3 regions of the Sporosarcina saromensis genome follow, and region 3 is predicted to be linked to each of the others. Evidence: riboswitches for the same ligand, from Rfam matches in the RefSeq annotation. Region 3 holds a riboswitch; each other region holds the start of a gene.
The links. Region 3 has a riboswitch for cobalamin ahead of ACVHUV_RS00950 (ABC transporter substrate-binding protein). Riboswitches for the same ligand answer to the same signal wherever they lie in the genome.
Positions count from the first base shown of each region.

Region 1: it holds a riboswitch for cobalamin, as region 3 does, so the genes downstream of both, metE (5-methyltetrahydropteroyltriglutamate--homocysteine S-methyltransferase) here and ACVHUV_RS00950 (ABC transporter substrate-binding protein) in region 3, are expected to answer to the same signal.
Region 2: it holds a riboswitch for cobalamin, as region 3 does, so the genes downstream of both, ACVHUV_RS01610 (ribonucleoside-diphosphate reductase subunit alpha) here and ACVHUV_RS00950 (ABC transporter substrate-binding protein) in region 3, are expected to answer to the same signal.

Region 1 is NZ_CM142738.1:2,002,890-2,006,172, forward strand. Features, by position in the region: gene metE (5-methyltetrahydropteroyltriglutamate--homocysteine S-methyltransferase) at 1-1,962, opposite strand, end outside; cobalamin riboswitch at 2,124-2,257, opposite strand; gene ACVHUV_RS10000 (SIMPL domain-containing protein) at 2,453-3,091, shown strand; gene ACVHUV_RS10005 (GNAT family N-acetyltransferase) at 3,212-3,283, shown strand, end outside.
Region 2 is NZ_CM142738.1:360,727-364,009, forward strand. Features, by position in the region: gene ACVHUV_RS01610 (ribonucleoside-diphosphate reductase subunit alpha) at 1-1,473, opposite strand, end outside; cobalamin riboswitch at 1,684-1,863, opposite strand; gene ACVHUV_RS01615 (hypothetical protein) at 2,553-2,693, opposite strand; gene ACVHUV_RS01620 (hypothetical protein) at 2,839-3,283, shown strand, end outside.
Region 3 is NZ_CM142738.1:228,986-232,268, reverse strand. Features, by position in the region: gene argS (arginine--tRNA ligase) at 1-60, shown strand, start outside; gene ACVHUV_RS00955 (IS4 family transposase) at 260-1,504, opposite strand; cobalamin riboswitch at 1,749-1,932, shown strand; gene ACVHUV_RS00950 (ABC transporter substrate-binding protein) at 2,062-3,042, shown strand; gene ACVHUV_RS00945 (FecCD family ABC transporter permease) at 3,035-3,283, shown strand, end outside.

The DNA of each region.
Region 1 (3,283 bases), 1.8 Mb from region 3:
ATGATTGAAATCACAATAGCACATATGGGTATGGATTTGTGTCGTATCTTGGACGGTAGTAGTGGAAATACGGAAAGCATTTACAGCCCAATCCAAGTATTCATTCCATTCGTCCTTCTTCAACGGTAAACCTTCTCGTAGTGCAGGCTCATCGACTTGAATCATATGAATACCTGCTGCTTCTAACGCTTCAATTTCTTTTCGTAGGGCAAGAGCGATTTGGTACGTCACATCTTTAAGGGAAAGATCGTCACGTACAAATGACCAGTTCAACATTGTAACAGGGCCTGTCAGCATCCCTTTCATCGGCTTGTCCGTAAGAGATTGCGCATAGACCGATTCTTTGACAGTCATTGGTTCGACAAATGCAATATCTCCATAAATGATTGGCGGTTTTACACAACGGGATCCATAGGAAACGACCCAAGCTTTTTCTGTAAATACATAGCCGTCCAACTTTTCGCCGAAGTACTCGACCATATCTGTCCGTTCAAATTCACCGTGTACAAATACGTCTAGGCCAATCTTTTCTTGGATGTCGACCCATTGTTTAATTTCATCGAATACGAAATCACCATACTGTTGCTCCGTAATTTCACCTTTGCGCCATTTCGTACGCGTTGCACGCACTTCAGGTGTTTGAGGAAAACTTCCAATAGTAGTTGTCGGCAATAAAGGTAAGTTAAATGCTTCTTCTTGTTTTACACGACGCTCTGCAAATGGTGTAGGGCGTTTACTTGGTACGTTGCCGATATTGTTGACGGCTTGCAAAACATCTTGGCGATTGCGAGCGGGTAATTGAGCAAGCTGTTCACATGCGTCAACACTTTCACGAAGTTCATGAACAATAGCGTCGGCTCCTTCGCGAACAGCTTTTACAAGAGTTGATACTTCAACAATTTTTTCATCTGCGAAAGCAAGTGCCGTTTTAATGGTCGAGTCCAATTTTTGCTCGGATGCAATTGTCACAGGAACGTGTTGCAAGCTACAAGAAGGTTGAATCCATACATTTTCAACTGACACATGTTGCTGAAGTGTATCTAATAACGCCAATTTGTTTTGCAAGTTTGCGCGCCAAATGTTTCGACCGTCAATCACACCTGCTCCAAATACTTTATCAGCAGGGAAGCCATGCGCCTCTAGACTCTTTTGATTGTTTTTCATTCCGTGTACAAAATCCAAGCCAATCCCATCAACCGGAAGGGCAATTGTCTCTTCGTACCATTCAACTGAATCGAAGTACGTTTGAATGAATAACTTACTATGCGTGACCGCTTTTCGAAGTTGTGAATAGATTTCATGAACGGTTTTCATTTCATCCTGTGTAATAGTAGTGGAAAGGATCGGCTCATCCAATTGGATCCACTCGACTCCTTCCGCTTGCAATTCTACAAGTACTTTTTCGTAGAGTGGTAGTAATTGAAGTAAGAAAGCTGGAATATCTTTTGTCTCATAACCTTTAGAAAGCTTTAGGAATGTATACGGTCCAATGAGTACCGGCTTTCCTTCAATGCCAAGCTCTTGTTTTGCTTCACGGTAGTCGATGAGGGGCTTGTTTTCGGTTACAGCTAGTTTGCGACCTTCATATTCAGGGACAATATAGTGATAGTTTGTATCAAACCATTTTGTCATTTCGCACGCAACTGTAGACGCGTTGCCACGTGCCATTGAGAAATATGTAGATAAAGGAACTTGCCCGCCATTCCAGCCGTAGCGTTCAGGAATCATCCCGAACATAACTGCTGTATCCAACACACGATCATAGAGCGTGAAGTCGCCAACGGGGATGAGGTCAATGCCGCTCTCTTTTTGTTTTTGTAAACGGGAAAGACGAATGTCTTTTGTTACCTGCAACAATTGCTCTTCACTTGTTTTGCCTGCCCAGAATGATTCTAACGCTCTCTTCCACTCACGGTTTTCACCGATATACGGATAGCCGATTGTACTACTAATTACTGTCATCTGTCTCGTCTCCTTCAATTTTGGAATTTTGTGCATAAAAAAATACATTTCTACGGAATGTTAGAAATGTACGTGTAGCCCGATTTCCGGGTAAATGCATGCTGAAAAAGCACGCAATTCATTTGCGTATCGTCTAACACCTCCCCATTCACCGTAGGTTAGCAGCGTTGTTCAAATAGGCTGGTATCTGGCTTCGGCAATATGCCGTTACAGTGGCGGGACCGCGCCGGATTGAGCACCGGCTTCCCATTTAAGATCTGACCAAAATCAGACCACCTATTTCCATAGCTATTAGATTAGTAGTGATGCCTAAAGTTAGCATAGTAAAAAATATCTGTCAACTAAAGATTCGGATTTAGGAGAATTGCTAGAGGACTGTTAGGTAGAGATTGTTAGGTTGTAAACGCTTACTAGAATGCGAAATATCTTTTACTAGCACCTACTCATTTGGCATAGAGTAAAGAAACTGAATGAAGAAGGGAGAAGTTCGTTGTATCATCAGAACGTTTTTCGCCAACCGGTAAGGAAGATAACAGTCGTCGGTAATGGGCAAGTTGCTGTTGAACCAGACGTAGCAACTATTCAATTTGAAGTGCGTACTGTAGACGAGCAAGTCCGTGTAGCACAAGAAGAAAATGCCGCAATCATGAATCAAGTGATCCAATCGTTCGTACAACTAGGCATTCCTCGAGCGAATATACAAACCGTTTCATATACGATCTATCCAAAATATGATTACGTCGACGGGGAACAAGTATTTAGAGGATATGAAGTAAACAACGCCATTTCTGTGAAATTAACGAATATTGATCAAGTTGGCATTGTCATCGATACAGCGGTTGCGAACGGTGCAAATCGTGTTTCAAGCATCCAATTCAGCGTCGAAGATCCATCAATGTATGAACAAGAAGCCATTGTAGCTGCTTTGCAAGATGCACAGACGAAAGCCCAAACTATCGCAAATTCTATGCAACTGGCCGTTCCTCCTCAGCCAATAAGAATTGTAGAGGAAGTGAATCGTGTAAGTCCTACTCCGTATTATTCTGTCGCCGCAGAAAAATCAACAACACCCATTGAGAAAGGACAGTTAGTCATTACAGCGACGATGCGCGTTGACTATTCGTTTTAATTAATGCCGAATTCGTCAGGAGGGATTCGGCTTACTTTTACTGTTTTACTAGAATAAGCAGGCTTTTTGACAGACTTTGTAGAATGTAGAGATAGGTGAGAAAATTGAGGGGGGAAGTCTATGAATTATGTCGTTCAACAGATTGAGAACTTGCGCACGATTGATATTTCAAGGCTTGTGAAAGAAAGCGAA
Region 2 (3,283 bases), 130 kb from region 3:
CACTTGAATCGTAATCAATCTTTCCAAAACGTCAGCCGGTACAGCACGACCAAGGTTAACTGAAGACAAGTTACAAACGACGAAATCGCCTGGTTTTGAACGTGTGACGACAATATCATCTTCGAGCGTTACGGACTCAAATTGCGTCGCACTCATATTTTGCATGATTTCTGAACAAAGGTTACTCGAGTACACCATACCTTCGTGTTTGTTCGGGTTCGCCCGGTTTACTTCATCACGATAAAACATGAATGGCGTCCCTGTTTCCAGTTGGCTACGCATGATGCGCTTCATAATTTCAATCGCAGGAACTGTCTCTTTCGTCAATGAAGGATGGTTGACACATTCCTCATATTTTTCGCGGAAACTGCCTTGCCCTTTTGACTCGTCATAGAAATCTTCGAGCGAATACCCCATCACTGTACGGACTTCGTGCGGGTCGAATAAATGCCACTCGGCACGCGCTTCCACTTGTTCCATGAAAATATCCGGCATACAAACGCCTGTAAAAATATCATGCGCGCGCAGACGGTCATCCCCGTTGTTCAGTTTCAGGTCAAGGAATGTGAAAATGTCTTTGTGCCACACGTCAAGATACACTGCGATCGCACCTTGGCGTTGGCCAAGCTGATCGACACTAACTGCAGTATTGTTCAGTTGTTTAATCCATGGAAGCACACCACTGGATGCTCCTTTGAACCCACGGATAGAGGACCCACGTGAACGGACTTTCCCCATATATACACCAATTCCACCGCCATATTTCGACAAATTGGCAATGTCCGTGTTGCTGTCATAAATACCTTGTAAGGAATCATCAACCGTGTCGATGAAACAGCTTGATAGCTGACCATGTGGCTTCCCTGCATTCGACAAAGTAGGTGTTGCAACGGTCATGTACAAATTGCTCATCGCCCAGTACGCTTCAGCAATTTTCCCTAGACGATTGTCCGTTTCGTTTTGCATTAGCGTCATGGCAATGATCATCCAACGTTCTTGTGGCAACTCGACCGGTTGTTTATCAAAATTCACTGCCGCATAGCGATCCATCAGTGTCTTTAGCCCGATATATGTAAATAGCTTGTCCCGCTCCGGTTCAAGGAAACGACCGAGCTCATTCAACTCATCATGTGAATATTTTTCTGTCAGTACAGGTGTGTACAAACCTTGTTGCACCAGTTTTTCGACATTTTTCGCGAAATCTGTATACACTTCGACACCACGCGCTTGTGTTTGGCGTGCATACACATCATCTAAATAAATGCGTGCCGCGACGAATGTCCAATAAGAAGACGCCTCATCAATATTGCTCAAGCACTCCAGAATCATCGCTTTCGCCCATTCCGAACGGCTCGCTTCCGGATGACGCTCGTTCCAACGTTCGCTCGCTAGCAGTAATGGTTGTAATTTCTCCGTTCCGAATTCGGCTTGCAGCTTGTCCAGCAGATCAGCTCCGCTTGTCTGTTCACGCATGATTGTCAAAATAATCCCGCTCCTTCTATACTAGTTACCGGCGTTGCCGGGAATTAAAGAATTTAAGTGTTAATTAAAAATAAAAAAAGCCATGAGTCAACCTTCCCAAGGAGTCATCGCTTTGTTGTAAGTTGTAGAAACAAATCGGAACAATGCTTACATATAAGCATTACACGGATTCACTTCCACTTCTCAACCCCCGAAGAAAGTGTCGCTCGACGATGAATGGCAGGTCTACTGGCTGACGTTTCATCCTTCCGTCTCCCCTTCCCGCAACGTGCTTGTCACAGTGGTCATGAGGCGGTCGTCTACGTTCACAGTTGCGGGGACAGCTCCGACTAGCGGATTCCCTATTAAACCGAACTTGGTACCATTTCATCGCAAATACTATATATAGTGTTCTTTTCTCTTTAACTACCCTAACATGTTGTGTTCTAATCGTAAATAGCTAAAAAGTTATAATTGAATTTCAAACTTTCAAAAGGGCAGTAGGATTTTAGGGAAGATGATTAATAGAAACAGAAATTGTAAATGAGGAATAGTCGTAACGAATCGATTCATAAGGGGAACGTATATTTTTTGTTGAATTTTGTAGAAGTTACTTTTGAAGCAAAGAACATGTATGAAAATAATAAGGTGGATTTGACCTATTTTTTTGGTGGAGATTTGGGAGTTTTATTATGGGTAAATGGTCGGCTCGGAAATTGTCGAGCGGCGAGGGGATTAAAGGAGATTGTGCTTAATAATAGGGAGTTTTCCCGTTCTCACCGGTTCATGAGCAGTTACCACCGATTCGGACGGGTTTACCACCGATTCTAAGCACTTTACCACCGATTCGCCTGTTTTCAGTAGAATTCCAACTTCAACCTCTGCCCAGAAACAACCTTTTTCCCGTTATCACCGGTTCAAACGGGTTTATCACCGATTCGGAGCGTGTTATCACCGATTCTAACGGCGTTATCACCGATTCTCGAGCTGTTATCACCGATTCCAACCACTTTACCACCGATTCGCCTGTTTTCAGCTGTAATTCAACTTCAACCCCTGCCCAGAAACAACTTTTTCCCGTTATCACCGGTTCAATAGGATTTATCACCGCTCATCGGCACTTTATCACCGCTTGTAGACCGTTTATCAACGCTTATCAGCACTTTATCACCGCTTAACCTCTCTTTATCACCACTCGCCCAGTTTTTAGGCGACGATTTTATCCCAAACAAACAACCGCTCCTAAAACAGAGCGTTCGCAAATTGGAAACTCATTATCTATCAAATATATTTTTTGATTTATCATAATTTTATTGATAATAAACTCTTACTTATGTTACCATATTACTATTAATTACAAAAAAGGAGATTTTTAAAATGAGCTATAAGGTTTTTTTGTTAATGGTATCCTTATTCCTCCTTCTTTTCGGATGCTCACCCAATGACGAAGGCGAAGCAAAATTGCCTGGAGATACAGAGCAGACACTCAGTGAAACGTTAGAAAGACCTGAGATTTTTGTCGGTATTAAAGATCCAGAGGAAGAGGGTGGGGCCACTTATGCAATACGTGATAAATCTTGTTGGGAAGAAGAAGGAAAGGAATGCAATAACCTCCAACCTCATGATCCAGAAGAGTTAGTGAAAGGCTATCCTGCGATGATTGTTCAGCAAGAGGATGAACTTGTAATCATGAAGCTAAACTCGAGTTTTAACACCCCCGATGCAACATGGTATATAGATGAACCGGAGATTATCCAACATTTTAAAGGCGAAGAAACAACAGTTGAAACCATAGATGAGAACAATGGCAGCCACACTTTCA
Region 3 (3,283 bases):
CGCACAACAATCGCCAACGCCCTCAAACTCATTGGCGTCGCAGCACCTGAAAAAATGTAACCCCATTTCGCCCTTCCGTCTTCACGACGGAAGGGCGAATATTTTGAATCGTGTTGGTGCCTGTCCCCGAACACTAGCGTTGCATAGTTTACACTAAATACATTAAAATCTATATTTTTACATTATGGTACTCCGGTAAAATTTAAAAAAGGGAACAGGGGTCTACAGTTAAATCAGTTCCCTTTTTTTGTAATTTAATTTATTTAGCTTTGTTTTTCTTTGTTGCTTTTAACTTCTTCTCTTTTTTGATGAAATGTTGTTTATTTATCGGGTCGACAATGGCAGAGTCTTCACCATAATTTATTGGTTTCTCTTCTTCCTTGGACACTTTTTGCCTTCCTTTACTCTTTCTAAGCTTTCGGTTGACGTAGTTTAACAGTTTTCTAATCGTTTTAAACACATACAACCTGACGTTTCTAAAGAGTGTCCAAAGTGTTCGATTAGGCATATGAATGAGTCGCAGGATTTCTGCCAATGCCACTGTTATGAGCGCAATGTACATCTGGTTCCATATGCCAACTGGAGAAGTGCTAAACAAATGATCAATCTTGACATGCTGCTTTAACCACTTAAAGAAAAGCTCAATATACCAACGGTTTTTATACGTTTCCATGATCTCTTCTTCAGTCAGTTCCAATCGATTGGTTATTAGATGAAAGTGAGTTCCTTTGTCATCTACAAACTCAATATAGCGCAGTGGTTCTTCGCGCGTGAGTATCGAAACCAACTCATTGCGAAGGACCTTATCATGCGTTGGCGTTTCTGATTCTAGCGTTTCCATTCTAAAATTCTTGCGCGTACGCACGAGAAATTGAACGCCTCTTTCCATCCAGCCGCCCATCTTTGTCTTGTGGGCGTAGCCACGATCCATGACATATAATGCGCCATCAGCATCAATGATATGATTGACAGCGTCGGAGTCCGCTATATTCCCAGTAGAAGGAATCATTTTCTCTGGATAGACGCTATTTGCAGAGGCTAAAGCGACCCGTATATGCAATTTAATGCCGCAAGAGTCCTTAGAAACTGCAGTCCAGTTTAACGCATTTTTTGGTAATTTCCCATACGTTGCATCTATGATTTTTAGTACTCCAACATTAGAATTTATTCCTTTAGCTACTCCTTTTACTTGCCAATACCTTCGTGCAATACGGTTAAAGAGATCAACTAAGTGTTCAGTATCTAATCCATTCAGACGACGGCTAATTGTAGAATAGCTGATAAAATCAATTCCAAGCTCTTTCTTAAATGCCTCGTCTGACTGGATTCCTGCTTCAATGTCCCGATGACTATGCCATTGTGCAACATTCGCCATAATAAAGAGTTTTACGATTGAGAAGTCAGTAATTTTATTCGTACCATTCATTAAAGGACAAGCTAAAATACTATCTGGTAAATTGGATAAGAGTTGACGAAAGACTAAATTAGGGTTTACACTTTTCATGGCTTACTCCTTTTTGTAGTGTAAGGGAACTGATTTAGTCGTCGCTTCCTTACCTACATTAGGAGTTTTTTTGTCGTTCTTCAAGTCTTTTATTCTATTTTTTATTTAAATCATCTATTTTTTTACTGTGGTGCAACGCTAGTGGTCCCCGAAACAATTCACAATTGTTTCGGGGACAGGCACCAAAAAAATAGGACTCTCGACATTGTCGAAATGTATAGTATAATGAATCAGAATTGAAAATTACATACCCAAACATGAAGGTGCCCCGCTTCCAACGCCGGGGTTAAAAGGGAAGTCGGTTCAATGCCGACGCGGTCCCGCCACTGTATGTGCAAGCAAACTGCAAGTGCCACTGGAATCGTTCCGGGAAGGCGCAGCGAGCGTTACGCACGAGCCAGGAGACCTGCCTTCATGAATCACCCGTACCCTACGAGGATAGGTTTGGTGAAAATCGGTACAAGCAAGTTAGAAACGTCGTACCGGATTTTTACTGAGCACATTCCTCCGTTGACAAACGGGGGATTTTTATTTGGACAAAACAGGAGGAACGAGCAATGAAGAAGTTTTTGCAATTACTACTCATGGCCGTGCTCGCGACATTCATGCTTGCGGCATGCGGTACAGCGGACGAGCCGAAAAAAGAGGAAACGCCTGTAACTGAAAACGGGCAAGCAGACGGACAAGAAGCGTCTGAAGAAGTAGCATTCCCTGTCACCTTGACAGATGCTGTCGGCAATGAAATCACGTTTGAAGAAGCACCAAAAACAATCGTGTCCATGATGCCAAGTAACACAGAAATCCTTTTTGCCCTTGGTTTGAACGAAGAAATCATTGGCGTCAACGATTATGATAATTACCCTGAAGAAGCATTGGAAAAAGAAAAAATCGGCGGCATGGAGTTTAACGTCGAAAAAATCGTAGCGATGCAACCGGATGTTGTCTTCGCACACGAATCCGGTCTGAGCACTGGTGAAGAAGGCTTACAACAAATCCGCGATGCGGGCGTTCAAGTGTTTGTCGTGAAAAACGCAACGAACTTTGAAGAAACATACACAACGATCGAACAAATCGGTCAAGCGACTGGAAAAACAGCAGAAGCAACAACAATTATCGAAGACATGAAAGCGAAAGTCGCTGAAGTGATCGAGAAAACAGAAAAAGTTGAAAACAAAAAGCGTGTATTTATCGAAACATCCGATGCACCTTCCATCTATGCACCGGGTAAAAACACGTTCATGCAAGAAATCTTGGACATGATCGGTGCGGAAAACGTTGTCACTGAAGAAGGTTGGGTGATGATCAGTCCTGAAGAAATCGTCAACCAAAATCCTGACGTTATTATCGTCATGTATAGCTATGTGCCGGACATTATCGAAAGCGTGAAAAACCGCGATGGCTTCGGTGACATTACAGCCGTAAAAGAAGACCAAGTCATTCAAGTCGATGAAAACTTGACGAGTCGTACTGGTCCACGTCTTGCACTCGGTCTTGAAGAAGTAGCGAAAGCAGTATACCCAGAGGCTTTTGGTGAATAAAGCAACCACTGCCTACATCGTGTCCACCGCCACATTACTCGTGGCGGTCTGGCTCGGTGTTTCAATCGGAACGGTACATATTCCAATCAACACATTTTGGGACGCATCCGATACGACGGCAACGAACATTTTATATAAAATTCGCATGCCACGTGTTATCTTAGCTGGACTAGTCGGCGCCTCGCTCGCCATTGCAGGAGCCGCATTCCAAGGTTTATTAAAAAACCCACTTGCTGATCCA